DNA from 4 places in the Geodermatophilus sp. SYSU D00710 genome. Region 1 is predicted to be linked to each of the others. Evidence: predicted binding sites of a transcription regulator. Region 1 holds the regulator's gene; each other region holds the start of a gene.
The links. The regulator LexA, encoded in region 1, represses DNA repair genes until DNA is damaged. The targets are predictions, from matches to a motif close to TCGAACANNTGTTCGA.
Positions count from the first base shown of each region.

Region 1 (4,204 bases):
CACCCAGACCTCGCACGCGCCGGTGTCGTCGTGCCGCCAGCCGAGCATCGCGCCCACGACCCAGGCGCCGTCCACGAGCACCTCGACGTCCTGCGGCGACCCGAACGACACCGCTGCCCTGCTGTTCACGGCTGCTGACACGTCCTCACCGTATGTGTTCGTCCGAGCCGGATGCGTGAGCGACCGGACACCGATGGTTGACGAACCGGGCCGGGCGGTCTCGTCACTTGTCCGGGGAGTGCCCCCGTCCCGGTCACGGCAGGCGCAGCACCTGACCGGCGACCACCGCCGAGTCCTCGAGGTCGTTGAGCTCCTCGATCGCGTCGACGACGACGCGCACGTCCTGCTCCGGGCCGGCGACCTCGCCGGCGATCGACCACACGGTGTCACCCGGCTGCACGACGACGCTGCTCTCCCCGGCGAGCCGCAGGCCCTGCTCGGGGGCGAGCACCTCCCGCCCCAGGACCGCGCCGCCGACGCCCGCGGCGAGGACCAGCACGGCCACCAGGCGGCGCCCGCGGTGGGTCAGCCGCACGGGGCCGGGGGCCGGCGCCGCCGGACCGCGGCCGGCCCGGGCCGGCTCGCAGCGCACCGGCCGGCCCCCCGGCCGCGCCGGTGCCCGGCGGGTGCGGGGCGCCTCGGCGGCCGGCCCCGCGGCGGGACCGGTGGCACGGACGGGCGCCGCGGCCGGGCGGTCGGGCACCGGCCGCAGGTGCCCGGTGATCCGCGGACCCGAGCCCGGCAGGGCCGCCCGCGGCGACGCCGGAGCGCCCTGGGCCGGGCGACGCGGGGCCGGGGGAGGTGCCTGCCGGCGCGGGGCCGCGGTCCCGCGCACGGCCCCCTCCGCCAGCAGCGGCCGCCAGGGGACCCGGACCGCCGCGTCGAACTCCAGAACCGCCTGGTGCACGCTGCCCATGACCACTCCTCCTCGTCGCCCCACCGCCGTCGAACACGCGTTCGATCGAACGTCTGTGCGATGTCTACCGCATGGGGCCGACGGGGTCGACCCGACACCTCCGACGGGTTTCGAACACACGTTTGAAGTACCGGGCCCGAGGCGCTACGGTCCGATCAGCAGCCGTCCGCCCGTTCCCCCGGACGCCGGCACCTCCCGGCGTCCGGGGGCCGGGTCCTCCGGGCGGCGGGCGGGACACGAGGGCCGTGGCGACACGGCCGGCGAGGAGGAGACGTGGCGGGCACGAGCGGCACCGGCCAGGGCACGCGCGGGGGTACGGCCACCCGGCGAGGAGGCCGGCGGGGGACGGACACCGCTGCCGACGGCGCCGGGGGGCAGACCGCCGCGGTGCGGTCGTTCCCCGACCGGGGCGACGCCGGCGACGGGCTGACCCAGCGGCAGCGCCGGGTCCTCGAGGTCATCCGCGACTCGATCGACCGCCGCGGTTACCCGCCCTCGGTCCGGGAGATCGGCGAGGCGGTGGGCCTGTCCTCGGCGTCGTCGGTGGCCCACCAGCTCTCGGTGCTGCAGAAGAAGGGCTGGCTGCGGCGCGACCCCAACCGCCCGCGCGCGCTCGACGTGCGGCTGCCCGGGGACACGGCCACCGAGGGCGCACCGGCCGCGCCGGCCGCCGCCGACGGCGGCACCGCGCCCACCTACGTGCCGCTGGTCGGCCGGATCGCCGCCGGCGGCCCGGTGCTGGCCGAGCAGGCCGTCGAGGACGTCTTCCCGCTGCCGCGCGAGCTGGTCGGCGAGGGCACCCTCTTCATGCTCCGCGTCGCCGGTGACTCGATGGTCGACGCGGCGATCTGCGACGGCGACTGGGTGGTCGTGCGCCAGCAGCCCACCGCCGAGAACGGCGAGATCGTCGCCGCCATGCTCGACGGCGAGGCCACGGTCAAGACCTACAAGCGGCGCGACGGGCACGTGTGGCTGCTGCCGCACAACCCGGCCTACGAGCCCATCCCGGGTGACGAGGCCACCGTCCTCGGCCGCGTGGTGTCCGTCCTGCGCCGCGTCTGACCCCACCGCCCGACCCCAGGCGGGCCCGGCTCCCGCCGCGCCGGTCGGCGGGAGCCGGGCCCGCGTGGCCGCGGGCTCAGCCGGTGGGTGGCGCGGCCGCCCGCCGCCGGCGCAGGCGGCCGCCGATCCACACCGCCACCGTGGCGACGGCGGCCGCCACCAGCGCGGCGGTGATCGGGGGGACGTCCGTGCCGCCGTCGGCGGGCGCGGTCGCCGTCGAGGTCGCCGTCGAGGTCCCCGCCGGTGACGACGACGCGGCGGCCCCGGCCGGGATCGGCACGACCGTGACGTCGCCGGGCGGTCCCTCCCCGGCGACGAGCAGCGCGGCGCCGTCGGCGGTGAACGACACCGCCTCCCCCTGCGGTGCCTCGGGCAGCGCGATGCGCGCCGGCTCGCCCGCCAGCGCGGCCGGGACGTCGGACCCGGCGAGCGGCCAGACGTAGGCGTCGGTGTAGGTCCGCAGCGCGATCCGGCTGCCGTCGCGGGCGACGGCGCCCCCGGTCACCAGCAACTGGCCGGCACGCCCCACCGGGCCGCCCGGCGTCCCGGTGAGCGTGAAGGCCACGGTGCCCACGTCGGCCAGCGCGACCGTGCCGCCGTCGACCAGCGGCGCCGCCGGCCGGTAGACGTGACTCGCCCCGAGCACCTCCTTGGTGACCAGGTACGGCGTGCCGTCGGGCGCGACCAGCAGTGCCTCGGCGTCGTGCGGGCCGTCGGGATAGGTGAGCCGGTACAGCGCCGTGGCGCCGTCGGGCCGCAGCGCGATGAGGGCGACGGTCCCCCGGGTGGCGTTGTTGTCCCCGGTGTCGGCCAGCCACACGGTGCCGTCGGGTCCGACGCCGAGGTCCTCGGGGTCGTAGGGGTCCAGCGGCGCGACGGTCTCGTCGACGACCCGGCAGGTCTGGTCGAGCACCGCGACGGTCACCCGCTCACCGCCGTCGGCGACGGCCAGCATCCGGTCGCCGACGTCGACGAGCCCGGAGAGCTCAGCGAGCCGTGGGTCGGTCACCTGGCAGCGCGGTGCGGGCGCGGCCTCCTCGGCGGCCGCGGAGGCCGCCGGCAGCAGGACCGGGGCGAGCCCCAGCGCGAGCCCGAGGACGGCGGCCGGTGCGCGCGGGGCGGACGCCCGCGCGCTACGCGGGAGGACGGCCGACGCGGGCACTCGCCCAGCGTGACAGCACGACTGCGTCGAGTGCGTGCACCACGCCCAGCAGCAGGATCCCGACCGCGGCCCCGACGACCGCGTCGGTGACCCAGTGGAAGTCCAGCGAGACCATGGCGATCCCGGTGGCCACCGGCCCGACGACGCTGAGCCACCACAGCGTCCGCTGCACCGGCGGCGCGAGCCGGTACTCGACGGCCTGCCAGCGGGCCACGCCCCACATGAGCACGGCGTTGGCCACGTGCCCCGAGGGGTAGCTGGCGCCGTCGCGGTGGAAGAACGAGCCGGGATAGGCGGGCGCCGTGCGACCGGTGCCGAACTTGAACGCGTAGACCACGACGGTCAGCAGGGCGAGGGCGACGAGCACCCGCACCAGGGGCAGCAGCGTCCGCCGGCGGATGCACAGCCAGCCGACCAGGCCGGCCAGGACGACGAGGATCGTGCCCCGTCCGCCGATCTGGGTCACCGCCCAGACCGGCCAGTAGACCGGGGAGTCGCGCAGCCCCCACTGGCTGACGATCTCGGAGACCTCGAGGTCGAGCCGCTCGAGGACACCCCGGCTGAGCAGGTCGACGGTGACGCCCACGGTCACCACGAGCGACAGGATCATCAGCCACCACGGCGGCCGTCCGGGGGTCACGACGGCGGGGACGGGGGCCGACGGGTCGCCGTCGGCCGGCGCTCCCCTCCCCCGACGCACCACGCCGCTGGTCACGCGGCCACGGTACCGGGCCGTGACCCGGCCGTGACCTCGCCGCGGGGGACGGCGAGCCGCCCGGGTGGCCGGCGGGCAGCCGGTCACCCGGGCGGGCGAGCGCCGCGGCCGGTCAGCCGACCGGGACGGCGAACCGCTCCAGCGCCGCGGCCAGGCCGCCGTCGACCCGCGCGCTCAGCCGGGTGCCATCCGCCTCGTGCTGCTCGCTCAAGACCTCGCCGTCGCGGTGGACGCGGGCCACCAGGTCGCCGCGGTCGTAGGGCACGAGCACCTCGACCTCGACGTCCGGGTGCGGCAGCCGGGCGGCGACGACCTCGCGGAGCCGCTCGATGCCCTCGCCGGTCCGCGC
Region 1 covers NZ_JBJGYX010000028.1:13,247-17,450, reverse strand. Annotated here, with positions in the region: gene ACI78U_RS14155 (hypothetical protein) at 1-141, opposite strand, end outside; gene ACI78U_RS14150 (LysM peptidoglycan-binding domain-containing protein) at 254-916, opposite strand; gene lexA (transcriptional repressor LexA) at 1,190-1,978, shown strand; gene ACI78U_RS14140 (hypothetical protein) at 2,055-3,140, opposite strand; gene ACI78U_RS14135 (phosphatase PAP2 family protein) at 3,112-3,855, opposite strand; gene hflX (GTPase HflX) at 3,968-4,204, opposite strand, start outside.

Region 2 (4,204 bases), on a different contig from region 1:
GAACCGCGGTTGAGCTGCGACATCGCGATGACCGGGACCTCGAGCTCCTTCGCCAAGAGCTTGAGGGCACGGGAGAACTCCGACACCTCCTGCTGACGGCTCTCGACGCGCTTTCCCGACGTCATGAGCTGGAGGTAGTCGATGACCACGAGCTTGAGGTCGTTGCGCTGCTTGAGGCGCCGCGCCTTGGCCCGGATCTCCATCATCGTCATGTTCGGCGAGTCGTCGATGTAGAGCGGCGCGTCGGCCACCTCGCCCATGCGGCGGGCCAGCTTCGACCAGTCCTCGTCGGACAGCGTGCCGGCGCGCATGTGGTGCAGCGGCACCTTCGCCTCGGCCGAGAGCAGACGCATGGTGATCTCGTGCTTGCTCATCTCGAGCGAGAAGATGCAGGTGGCCAAGTGGTGCTTGACCGCCGCCGACCGGGCGATGTCGAGCCCGAGGGTCGAGTTGTGCGTCGGGACGAAGCTGCGTCCGGCGAGGAAGAGCGAGTCGGCGGCGTCGACCTGGATGCACCGCACCGGCACGCTGGCCACCGGCCGCACGTCGGTGACGAAACGGACGCCGCGGGCGGTGTAGGTGCGCGCACCGCGCTCCTTGTGCAGCAGCTTCTTGCGCTCGAGGCGGAACACCTCCTCGTCGGTGCTGAAGGTCAGCGTGTAGCAGGTGGACGACGCCTCGGTGCGACCGCGCACCCGCTTGGTGCTCAGCTTCACCCGGTGCCCGAGACCGGCGATCAGCTCGCGGGCGTCCTCGGCGAGCCGTCGGTCGGTGACGGCGAACTGCACCGCACCGCTCGGCGTGACGGTGCCGTCGGTGTCCAGCAGGCCCGCGAGCAGCGCGCGCCGCTGCGCCACCGACGCGCGGAGGTAGGCCGCCGGGATGTGTTTGCCGCCGAGCACGCCCAGGCCGCGCAGGAGGCCCTTCACGGTGCCGTGGTCGTCCCGGCAGGGCTGGCACTGCGCCATCCCGCTCGACGGGCCACCGCAGTCGGGGCAGGTGGCCTGACGTCCCACCCCGCCGCTGGCCCACAGGGCGCCGCCGCAGGCCTCGCCGCACGTCTGCACCTGCGAGGTCCTCGGCACGAGCGGCTCGCCGCACATCGGGCACGGCCGCTCGGCCGGCGCGGGACGGGCGGGCAGGCGCAGCGAGTAGCGCCGGTCGACCCCCGTCGGCGTGACGACCAGGCCCTCTGCCTCGATGTAGGCGGCGATCTCCGGGTCCGCGCTCGTGTACTGGGCGGCGGCGGAGGTGCCGTCGCCCAGCCAGACGCCGAGCGCGTACGGGGGGAGCGGCAGGTCGGCGGCGGGGAGGTCCAGCGGGGCGGCGTTCGCCACGGCGTGGTTGAGGCGCCGGTCGGCCGTGGCGCAGCGAAGAGTGCGCGCGAGCTCCTCCGTCGTGCGGACCCGGGCCTCGCCGCGCTCGCCGAGCCGCCGGGCGGCGCGGTCGGTGGTGACCCACTGGTGCTGAGCGTCGGCGACGACCACCGACCCGTCGGAGAAGTGCACCTCGTAGCAGGGCCGGCCGGTCATGACGTCGGTGGCGGCCACGACCGCCGTCGGCCGGCCGTCGGCGCCCAGCACCCGGTCGCCGACGCAGACCTCACCCATCGTGGTCCAGCCGGTGGGGGTGGCGATGGGGGTGTCCAGGGCCAGCGCCTTGCCCACACCCGGACGGGCGGCGATGACGACCATCTGGCCCGCCTGGAGACCGTTCGTCAGTTCGTCCAGGTCACGGATGCCGGTGGGGACTCCACGGGCGGTGCCGCCGCGGGAGGCGATGGCGTCGAGCTCGTCCATCGTCGGCTGCAGGATGTCCTCGAGGCGCGAGTAGTCCTCGCTCATGCGCTTCTCGGTGACGTCGTAGATCTCCTGCTGGGCGCGGTCGACGATGTCGTCGACGTCGCCGCGCCCGCCGGCCGCGCCGTAGCCCAGCTGCACCACCCGGGTGCCGGCCTCGACGAGCCGCCGCAGCACCGCCTGCTCGGCCACGATGGCGGCGTAGTAGCCCGCGTTGGCCGCGGTCGGCGTGGAGGCGATGAGCGTGTGCAGGTAGACCGCGCCGCCCATCTTCGACAGCTGGTCGGTGCGGTTGAGCTCCGCGGCGACGGTGATGGCGTCGGCCGGCTCGCCCCGCCCGTACAGGTCGAGGATGCAGTCGAAGATCACCTGGTGCGCCGGCCGGTAGAAGTCGTTGCCGTGCAGCACCTCGACGACGTCGGCGATCGCGTCCTTGCTCATGAGCATGCCGCCGAGGACGGACTGCTCGGCCGCGACGTCCTGCGGGGGCTGCCGGTCGTACTCCGGCGCCGTCGCCTGCGGCCGGCTGAACTCGTCGGCCACCGCCACCTGGGTACCTCCCTCTGCTCGTGGGCACGCGCGGCAAGCCCCGGCCGACCGACCGGGGCCCGGTGGGGGAAGCACCAGGACGCGCGATGCCCGCACTCGAACGCGCGTTCGAGCCCTGTGCTACCGGGAGCCACCGACAGTTCTCGCAGTTCCCGGTGCCGCAGAGGACGGTAGGAAGCGACGGCGGACCCGTCCAACACCCCATGTGCACCGCGTTCTGCACAACTTGTGGACAAGTCGGTGGACAGCCCGAGTCGACATGTGGAGACGGGCGGGACACCGGCCGGACATGCCGTGGTCCTGCGCGCGTCACCTGCGCGGTGACCACCCACCGGCTGTGGACACGAGAAAGACCGGCGTGCCGGACGCCCGGGCGTGTCGTGTCGTCCCGCCCGGCGCAGCCGTCACAGCACCGGCCGTGACGGAAGGGGCGGCGTGTCGACAGGACCGCACGTCGTCATCCCGCCGGCCGCCGTCCGGCCAGCCCGAGGGCGGCGAGCAGCGCCGGCCAGTCCAGCGCGCCGCCGCTGTCGGCGAGAGCCGCGGCGAGCTCCTGGTCCACCGCCTCCACCACGGCCAGCCCGTCGGCCAGCAGCCGACGCCCCTGACCGGTGACCCGCAGCCCCGCCCGCCGGCCGCGGCCCGGGCCGGCGGACTCCACCGCGCCGAGCTCGACGAGCCGGCCGACGGTCGCGTGCATGCTCTGCGTGGTGACCCGCGCTCGGCGGGCCAGGTCGGAGTAGGACAGCCCCTCGTCGCGGGCCAGGTGGCCGAGCGCGCCCAGCAGCCGCAGCGAGAGCCCCAGCGGCGCGAGCCGGGCGGTGAGCAGGTCCTCCATGGCCCGACCGGTCACCACCAGGGCCATCGCGGTGCTGGTCGGTGGCGGGCCTCCCGTCCCCTCGGCTGCCGTCACGTCCGCATGATCGCAGGCCAAGCTGTTTCAGTCTGGCTGATACCGTGGGTGGCACCGACCCGAGGAGGTCCCGTGGCTGCAGTGCTGCTCAGCGTCCACGTCGTCGTGGCCGTCGTCTTCGTCGGCGCGGTGACGATCGCGGTGAGCCTGTTCCCCCGCTACGCCCGGCAGGCGCTGGAGGGGCGCGACCCGGCCGCGGTGCCCGCGCTGCGCCTGCTGCACCGGGTCACCCGCGTCTACGCCGTCCTGTCGCTGGCCGTGCCGGTGTTCGGGATCGCGACGGCGAGCTCGCTGGGGGTGCTCGCCGACGCGTGGGTGCTGGTCTCGATGGCCCTGACGTTGCTCGCGGCGGGCGTGCTGGTCAGCGTCGTCCTGCCGGGCCAGCAGGAGGTCCTCGCGGCCGCGGGGGAGGGGACGGACGGTGGCGAGGGAGGCCCGGGCGTCGGGACCGTCACCGGCACCCTCACCGGCAGCACGGCCCGCGTGCGGCGGCTGGCGATGGCCTCGGGGACGTTCAACCTGGTCTGGGTGGTCGTCGTGGTGCTCATGGTCGTCCGGCCGGGCTCGACGACCGGTGTCTGAGTCACCGGCCCGCTGGCTGGCGCTGGCCACCGCGGCCGAGCTGGTCACCCTCACCGTGCTGCTGGTCAACCTGGTGACCGTGCACTGGGCGCCGCTGGCCTCGGCCGTCGGGCCGCTGCACGGCACCGCCTACCTGGTCACCGCGGTCCTCGCCTGGCAGCTCCCGCTGCCCCGTGCCGTGCGCCTGCGGGGCCTCGTGCCCGCCGTCGGCGGACTGCTGGTGCTGCACGCGGCCGGCCGCGCCGACCCCGACACCGCACCGGGGAGCTGACGGGGCCGGAGACGGCAGGAGGGGGGGGGGGGGGGGGGGGGCGGGGGGGGCCGCCGCGGGGCGGGGGGGCGGCCGCCGGGCCCGGGCGGC
Region 2 covers NZ_JBJGYX010000051.1:4,519-8,722, forward strand. Annotated here, with positions in the region: gene ACI78U_RS19145 (replicative DNA helicase) at 1-2,342, opposite strand, end outside; gene ACI78U_RS19150 (MarR family winged helix-turn-helix transcriptional regulator) at 2,806-3,261, opposite strand; gene ACI78U_RS19155 (hypothetical protein) at 3,334-3,843, shown strand; gene ACI78U_RS19160 (hypothetical protein) at 3,836-4,114, shown strand.
Region 2: the regulator LexA is predicted to act here: its motif matches at 2,445-2,460, upstream of ACI78U_RS19145 (replicative DNA helicase).

Region 3 (4,204 bases), on a different contig from region 1:
TTGCCGCGCAGCAGCGACAGTTCCCGCTCGAGCAGGAGCGGCGTCTGGACGTGGACCTGCTGCACCGAGGCGGCGAAGCCGGGCGCGAACCGGTCGACGGCCGCCACCAGCCGCTGTGCCTCGGCGTCGGCGAGGGCGTCCCAGTCGCCGCCGTCGGCGAGGTCGTAGGGGTACCACTGCCCCCACACGGTGACCACGTGCCGCCCGGGCGGGGCGAGGGTGTCGTCGCTCGCGGAGAAGGACATCGCCAGCGGCACCGGCTCGCGCGGCAGCCGGCCGGCCAGCCAGTCGCCGTGTGCGGCGGCCAGCTGCCCCCGGTCGGTGCACAGCAGCTGCAGGCCCTGCGCCGACACCGCGGGGTCGACGCCGGGGTAGACCGGCAGCGCGTCGGTGAGGCAGCGCAGCACCAGCCCGAAGCCGTTGCCCACCGGCGGGGCGGCGCCGGCCAGCGCGGGTGGGGCGTGCTCGCCGGCGAGGTCGCGGGTGGCCAGGACGTGGCAGGCGGCGACGACGACCGGGGCCGCGACCCGCCGTCCCGAGACGGTCTCGACGCCGGTGACCCGGCCGGCGTCGACGAGCAGCCGCGCGGCGCCGTCGCCGAGGACGACCCGCCCGCCGTCGGACTCGAGCCGGCGGCGCAGCGCCTCGGTGAGCCCGCCGGAGCCGCCGACCGGGTGGCCCGGCGGGGTGTCGTGCAGCAGCGCCACCCACGCGACCATCGCCGCGGTGCCCGGCTCGGACATCGGCGGCCCGGACTGCGCGCCGAACCAGGCCAGCGCGGCCTTGAGCCGCTCGCTGGTGAACCAGCGGTCGAGCAGCGCGTCGCCGGAGCCGAGGAAGTCGACGGCGAGGTCGCCGCCGGGGGTGCGCGGGGCGTCGCCGGTGGGGGCGCCCAGCGGCCAGAACGCACGGGCCAGGCCCAGCGGGGTGGGCCGGCGGCCGAAGGAGTCGACGACGGCGCGGCTGCGCGGCCCCCAGACGCCGACGAACCGGCGGTAGGCGGCCGCGTCGGCCTCGCCGCAGGCAGCGGCGATCGAGGCGCAGGTGGCGTCGAGGTCGACGGAGAAGACCAGCGGGCGGCCGTCGGGACCGGGGTCGCCGGGGACCGGGGCGGGCGCGAAGCCCCACGGGTCGCAGTCGAGGTAGCGCAGCCCGTGGGCGGCCAGGTCGAGCTCCTCGACGACGCCGCTGTGCCGGACGATCACGTGCGCGCTCGAGCCGCGGTCGACGCGGACGCCGGGCCAGCGCTCGACGGTGGACACCGCCCCGCCGAGGACCTCGTCGCGCTCGACCACCTCGACGGTCAGCCCCGCACGGGCCAGGTAGCAGGCCGCGACCAGGCCGTTGTGGCCGGCGCCGACGACGACGGCGTCGGCGGTGGAGTCGGCGGGCACGCTCAGGTGCCGCTGCCCGGGACCGGCCGCAGGGGCAGCTGGGCGCCGAGGATGGCGAAGGGCCGGGTGTCGCCGGGGAAGTGGTGACCGCGGGCGAGGTCGACGAAGCCGTCGGCGTGGTACAGCCGGAAGGCCTTCGTGTCGGCGTCGGGCGTGGACAGCAGCGCGACCGGGGCGTCGACGCCCTCGACCAGCGCGTGCAGCAGCCGCCGGCCCAGGCCGCGGCTCTGCGCGTCGGGGTGCACGTGCAGCTCGCACACCTCGAAGGCGCCGGGCAGCCACCGCTTGGCGGTGCGCCGGTCCAGCGCCGCGCGCACCTGGTCGTGCCACCACTGGCCGGGGGCGACGAGGTAGCCGTAGCCGAACCCGGTCAGCCGCTCGCCGTCCGGGCCGGGGGCGAAGGCGCCCACGGCGCGGAAGCCGGGGCGCTCGGTGTGCTGGATCGCGTAGCCGTAGCGGCCGGCCACCACCGAGGCGTCGTAGCCCATGGCCGCGCCGTAGATGGCCAGCGCCTCGTGCATGTGGTCGCGCAGCCAGCCGGGGGGCAGCTCGGTCACCCGCGCCGCGGGCGTCGTGCCGGTCACGGTCTCTCCTCGCTCACTGACCCGCGGTGGCGGGGTCGGGGACGGCGGCTCCGGGGACCGTGCCCGGCGGGCCGTCACCCACCTCGGCGGGGATGCCCTCGGTCAGCCGCAGCAGCTCGTCGTAGGTGGTGGGGAAGACGGCCGACGGGTGGCCGGCGGCGGCCCAGACCTGCTCGTACCGGGCCAGCTCGACGTCGACCAGGGTGCCGATGGGCGCGGGGTGGCCGACCGGGGCGACCCCGCCGATGGGCTGGCCGGTGTGCTCGCGGACGAAGTCGGCCGGGGCGCGCCGCACGCCCGGGACGCCCAGCAGCGCGGCCACCCGGCCGGTGTCGACCCGGTGCGCGCCGCTGGTGAGCACCAGCAGCGGCTGCCCGCCGGCGTCGAAGACGAGGCTGTTGGCGATGGCGCCGACCGGGACGCCGAGCCCGGCCGCGGCCTCGGCGGCCGTACGCGCGCCGGACGGGATGCCCCTGACCTCCCCCCGCACGCCGGCCGCGGCGAGCAGCTCGGCGATGGCGGCCACCCGGGGGTGGTCGGGTCGGCTCATGCGCCGATCCTGCCACCGCTGTCGTACCCCCGCCGTACCGTCCGCCGCGCGGGACGGGGAGTCCCCGGGCGGGTGTGTCCGGCTTGACGTGACCGGCGGGGTCGGGTCTACTCGACTCGTTCGAACAGACGTTCGAAGGGCCGAGCACCGCTCCCGGGACCTTCCCCGCCCGGGCGGGAGGCAGGCCGTCAGGCGGCACGGGGTGGGGAGTCGGTCATGAGCCGGGTGCTGGGTGACGTCGGCGAGCGGGTCGGCGAGGAGGTGCAGGTCGAGCGCGGCCCGCTCGGGCCGGCGCAGTTCTGGCGCGGGCAGTGGCGCTACGTCGTCGGCGAGCTGCTCGACTCGTGGGTCGAGACCACGCCGTGGTGGCAGCGGCCGGCCGACGTCCCCGGCGGCGCCTCGGCCGACCTGGTCGCCCCGCGCGAGGTCTTCCGGGTCGAGGCGGTGCGAGCCGGGCGCTCGCGGATGAGCTTCGCCGGGGTCTACGACCTGTGCTGGGACGCGGCGGACAACCGCTGGTCGCTCGTGCGGGTGCACGACTGATGGGCGCCGCGTACGCCATGACCCACGACCCGGCCGACCAGCTGCCCCTGCCGCCGCCGCTCCCCGCGGCCGCGGCCCAGCTGCTCGACCAGGCCACCCGGGCGCTGGCCGAGGCCCGCCACGCCCCCGACGCGTGCCGGCGCTACGCCACCGCGCACCTGGCGGCGCTGCGCGCGGCCGCGGCGGTGCTGGCCGCCCGCACCCGGCCCGAGAGCGGCCGCCGCCGGCCGCGCAGCGCCTGGGTGTTGCTCGAGCAGGTCGCCCCGGAGCTGGGGGAGTGGGCCACCTTCTTCGCCGCCGGCGCGGCCAAGCGCGCCGCGGCCGAGGCCGGGCTGTCCCGCGCGGTCACCGAGCGGGAGGCCGACGACCTGGTCCGCGACGCCGGCACCTTCCTCGCCGTGACCGAGGAGCTGCTGGCCAGCACGCCCGCGCCCGCGCCCCGGCCCCGCGTGGTCGGCGGCACCGCCCACCGTCCCGCGCGCGGGCGGTGAGCGGCGACCCCTTCGTCCACCTGCACGTCGCCTCCGGCTACTCCCTGCGGTACGGGGCCAACCACCCGGCCGACCTGGTGGCCCGCGCCGCCGAGCACGGCATGGGTGCCCTCGCCCTGACCGACCGCGACGGTCTCTACGGCGCGGTCAAGTTCGCGCTGGCCTGCCGGTCGGCGGGGGTGCGGCCGGTGTTCGGGGTGGACCTGGCGGTCGCCCCCGCGGTGAGCACCACCGTGCCCCCGGCCCGGGCGCACGTGCTGGGGGAGGACGAGCTGTCGCTGCGGCGGGCGGGCGGGCGGAGTCCCCAGAAGACTCCCGCGCGGCGCAGCCCGGTGCGGGGCGGCGCGAGCGTCGACCCGCGGCTGCCGCGGGTCACCTTCCTCGCCCGCGACGGCGCCGGCTGGCGCTCGCTGTGCCGGCTGACCAGCGCCACCCACCTGCGCGGCACCCGCGGCGAGCCGGTGAGCTCGCTGGCGCTGGCCGCCGAGCACGCGCCCGGGCTGGTCGCGGTGCTCGGGCCGGATTCACCGGTGGGCCGCGCGCTGGCCGCCGGCCGGGCCGACGTCGCCTCAGCCCGGCTCGCCGCGTGGCGGTCGGTGTTCGGCCCCGGGTCGCTGGTGGTCGAGCTGGTGCACCACCGCG
Region 3 covers NZ_JBJGYX010000030.1:32,020-36,223, reverse strand. Annotated here, with positions in the region: gene ACI78U_RS14820 (phytoene desaturase family protein) at 1-1,394, opposite strand, end outside; gene ACI78U_RS14815 (GNAT family N-acetyltransferase) at 1,397-1,978, opposite strand; gene ACI78U_RS14810 (YbaK/EbsC family protein) at 1,992-2,528, opposite strand; gene ACI78U_RS14805 (DUF6504 family protein) at 2,745-3,071, shown strand; gene ACI78U_RS14800 (SAV_6107 family HEPN domain-containing protein) at 3,071-3,562, shown strand; gene ACI78U_RS14795 (DNA polymerase III subunit alpha) at 3,559-4,204, shown strand, end outside.
Region 3: the regulator LexA is predicted to act here: its motif matches at 2,649-2,664, upstream of ACI78U_RS14805 (DUF6504 family protein).

Region 4 (4,204 bases), on a different contig from region 1:
GCTGTGGTCGAGCTCGCCGCCGCGGGGCACGCGCCGGCGGCAGCCGGGGAAGCGGCAGCGGCGGTCGCGGGCCCGGACGTGCCGGTCCAGCGCCGCGCCGGGCCGGTAGCCGGGGCTGGCGGCGGGCGGGCCGAGGCCGGTGCCGGTGCGGGCGGCGCGGTGCAGGGCGGGCAGGTCGGTGAGGGCCAGCAGCGCACCGCCGGCCGCGTCGGTGAGCGCGAGCCGGGGCCGGTCGGTCAGCCCGCCCCCGCCGGTGGCACCCAGCAGCGCGGCGAGGTCGGCGCGGGCGGTGTCGGTGGCCGCGGCCAGCTGGGCGAGCACATCACCGGCGGCGGTGATCCGGCCGGCGGGACTCGCCGCCCAGGTGGCCTCGTCGGCGGCGTCGGCGCGCTGCGCGGTGGCCACCGTCCGGCGGGCGTGGCCGAGGGCGCGCTGCAGCCCGAGCAGCGCGGTGCTCGCCTGGTCGACGACGTGGTCGGCGCGCGCCCACCAGCCATCGCCGGGATCACCGCGGTGGGCGGAGGACCGCTCCGCGGCCGGTGGATCCGGCGGTGACTCCTCAGGCGGTGGGCCGTCCTGGTCGAGCCAGCGGAGCGGGACGGCGTCGGGCACCGTGTCGTCGGGATCGGGATCGAACTCGCCGGCCAGCACGCGGCGTTCCATCCGCGCCCACCAGGCCTCCAGCTCGGCCTGCTCGCGGGCCTCCCAGCCCAGGACGTCGTCCCCGCCGGAGGCCGGCTGCGGGTCGCTCACCTCGGCGCCCTCGGACGCCTCGCCATCGGCCGCGGTGTCGCCGGTGTCGGTGTCACTGGTGGTGGCGTCGGCCGCGGCGGCGGCCCGGTGACCGGTGAGGGCGGCCAGCAGCGCCCGGACCAGCTCGGCGGGCACCACCTGCCCGTCGACCTCACAGGCGGCGTCCCCGCCCAGCAGCGCCCCGACCGGGGCGACCACGGTGAGGGTGACCTGCACCGGTGGCAGCCCCGTCTCGCCGGGGCGGAGCACCAGGTCGAGCAGGCAGTCGGCCATCTTCTGCCCCCGGCTGCGGCCGTCGGCGGGCAGCGCGTCGGCACAGGCACCCAGCGCGGCGAGCAGGGCGGCGGCCTCGGGGGTGGTCAGCAGCGCCGACACCACGCTCATCCCCTCGACCCGGTCCGGACCGGCCGACACCCCACGCCGGCGCACCGCGCGGAGCAGGTCATCGGCCGCGGTGCGGGCGGTGCGCTTGAGCACCTCGCGGCGGACCTTGTCGCCCAGCTGCGCCGGCGTGGTGTGCCGCCCGGCCGCCCAGGCCAGCAGGTCGGCCTCGATCGCGGCGCGCAGCGCGTCGTCGGCGATCGGCGCGACCTTGTCCAGCAGCGGGCCCAGGTGCCCCACGTGCAGCGCCCCCGATTCCAGCGCGGTCAGCGTGCCCGGTAGCCGGTGCACCAGGATCAGCGACCGCTCCAGCAGCGCCTGCGCCGCCTGCGTGGACACCGCCAGCGCCACCGCCAGCTCGTCGGTGGCCCACTCACTCACCGGCCGCAGCACCTCGGCCCGCGCCGCCCACCGGTCGGCGGCCATCGCCCCCGGCGAGCCCGGCGGCCGATCGGCCGACGACGGCCGGGTCGCGGCGAACGCCGCCACCGCCCGGGCCCGCAGCGCGGTCTGCCGGGCGATCTCCCGGTCGGCGGCCTGCACCGCCCCCAGTGGCCCCGACGCCCATCCCACCCGGGGCTCGTCGACCGCCAGGACTCCTGCCACGGATTCGATCATACGTTCGAAGACGGGGTGGCGCAATACGAGCCGGTGGGAAAGACCAGGTCAGCGGCACGAGGAGCGAGCAGCGCTCGGTCCGGACGGGGCTCCACGCTGCCGACCGAGCCGTGCTCACGAGAGGGCACGGCGCCGCGACTGCCGCGGGTCGTGGACGAGCTCGAGGCAGAAGCCAGGCAGATCCGTCTCCGCGGCAGATCGGCAGGTGCCCGTCGACCCGGGACGCCGCGGACGACGGACCCCCGGGACGAGCCTCGTCAGCGGGCCGGTTGCCGTGCCGCCGACGGCACCCGGGGCGGGAACTGCCGGGGGTCCCGCCCGGCGGCGATGCGGGCGAGGGCCCGGAGCGCCGGCAGCGCACCCACCGGCTCGATCGCCGACGGGGAGGCGCCGGGGTGGTGGCCGGCGATGCGCACCCGGAGGGCGGCCGGCCGCGACCGGAAGACCAGGGGCGGCTCGAGCACGGCGGCCTCCCCGTCGATGCCCACCGGCACCGGCAGCGTCGCCTCGACGCGGAACTCGGGGGTCGACCACTGCCGCAGGGGGCGCCGCCGCGGCCCCGGCCGGCGGACGGGCGGGTCGACCACCGTCACCCCGAGGACGCCCTGGTCGACCGCCGGCCGGGTGCCCGCGCCGGCGGCGCCGCCGAGCCGGTACTGGTTGTTGCCGACCAGGATGACCGCCGCGCCGCGCATGGTGCGGCCGCCGGGGGTGGGCCAGGTCAGGTCCGCCGACCCGCCGTCCACGCCCAGCGAGCGGGGCATGGTGCCGAGCAGGGTCCGCACCTTCGCCGCCCGGTAGCCGTGGCTCTGCACCGCCTCCGCGTAGACCCCCAGCGAGACGTTGTTGACGAAGACCCGGCCGTTGACCTCGGCGAGGTCGACCACCCGCTCGTCCCCGTCGACGAGGGCGTCGAGCGCGCCCACGACGTCGGACCGGTCCACGCCGAGGTCGACGGCGAAGTGGTTGCGCGTCCCCGCCGGGATGCACGCGTAGGGCAGGCCGGCATCGGCGGCGAGCGCGGCCACCACCGCCTGCGAACCGTCACCGCCGGCCATGCCCACGGCGTCGGCACCCGCGTCGACCGCGCTCCGGACCAGGGCCGTGAGGTCCTCACCCGGCCCCAGCTCGAGCACCGTGATGCCCCGTTCCCGCGCGGCGTCGGCCAGGCCGGTCCGCGCCGCCCGGCCGTCCCCCGACCGGGGGTTGACCACGACGACCGGCTGCCGCGGGCGCTCGGCGGGCGGCAGGGCGACGGCGGGCCGGAAGGCCGAGCGGGCCGCCCCGTGCCAGACGACGGTGCCGAGCGCGAGCAGCAGCAGGGTGCTCCGGTAGCCCTCGTCGGCCAGCAGCAGGGCGCCGCCGGCCAGGGCGGCGCCGGCGACGGCGAGGCCGGCGACCCGCCCCCAGCCGCGGCGGAGCACCCCCTCCCACGCGCCCGCGGCGACCAGCGCGCCGCAGCCGAGCAGGAGCACCCCCCGGGGGAAGTCGTCCACTGCCGCCTGGACGAGCAGCAGCAGCACCCACACCGCCGCGGCGAGCGACGTGACGGCGGCGGTACGGCGCCAGTGCCGGCGCGGCGGGTGCCTCACCGGTCGGCCGCCACGAGCTCGCGCAGCTGCTCGGCCCGCTCGGCGGTCCACCCCGGGGGCTGCAGCACGCGCGCCCACGCGTCGACGTACTGGGTCCGGTAGACGTGCCCGTGCCCGTCGGGCACGTTGCCGGCGCCCGGGAGGTCGGCCGTCACCTGCCAGAACGTCACGAACGGGATCCACCGCACCGCGTCGACGACGTCGTCGCCGCGGTGTTCCTCCAGCCAGCTCGGGCGGGCGTAGAGCAGCTCGGGGGTCCACCACACGACGGGGTCGGACGGGTGCAGCAGGTAGAGCACTCGGGAGCCGTCCCACGGCTCGCCGGTGGGCGCGACCTCCTCGGCGGGGTCGTCGGTGAAGCGGACCGTGCGGCCGTCCCGGTACTCCGGCTCGATCTCGGGGGAGTCCTCGTCCCGATCGTCGACGAACTCCCGGTAGAGGAGGTTGAACTCCGGCGGGCCGGCGAAGACCGCCCCGCCGGTCCGGTTGCGCAGGTCGTACTCACCGCTGAACGCCGTCTCGGCGCCGTAGGACCCCAGGCTCTCGCCGGCCACGACCAGGCGCGGCCTGGCCTCCAGCGGCAGCCGCGACCACCGCTCGTACACCGCGTCGAAGAGCTCCCGGCCGGCCTCGCGGGCGCGGTCGCTGTCGACCAGGTAGGACAGGACCGACGGCAGGTAGGAGTACTGGATCGCCACCGCGGCGGTGTCCCCGCCGGCCAGGTACTCGAGCGAGTCCACCGCGCCCGGGTCGATCCAGCCCGACCCGGTCGTGGTGACGACGAGGAGGACCGCGCGGTCCAGCCCGCCGGCCCGGACCAGGTCGTCGACGGCGAGGCGGGCGCGCTGCTCCGCGGTCGG
Region 4 covers NZ_JBJGYX010000012.1:25,630-29,833, reverse strand. Annotated here, with positions in the region: gene ACI78U_RS07795 (DUF222 domain-containing protein) at 1-1,740, opposite strand, end outside; gene ACI78U_RS07790 (diacylglycerol/lipid kinase family protein) at 2,010-3,344, opposite strand; gene ACI78U_RS07785 (alpha/beta hydrolase) at 3,341-4,204, opposite strand, start outside.
Region 4: the regulator LexA is predicted to act here: its motif matches at 1,745-1,760, upstream of ACI78U_RS07795 (DUF222 domain-containing protein).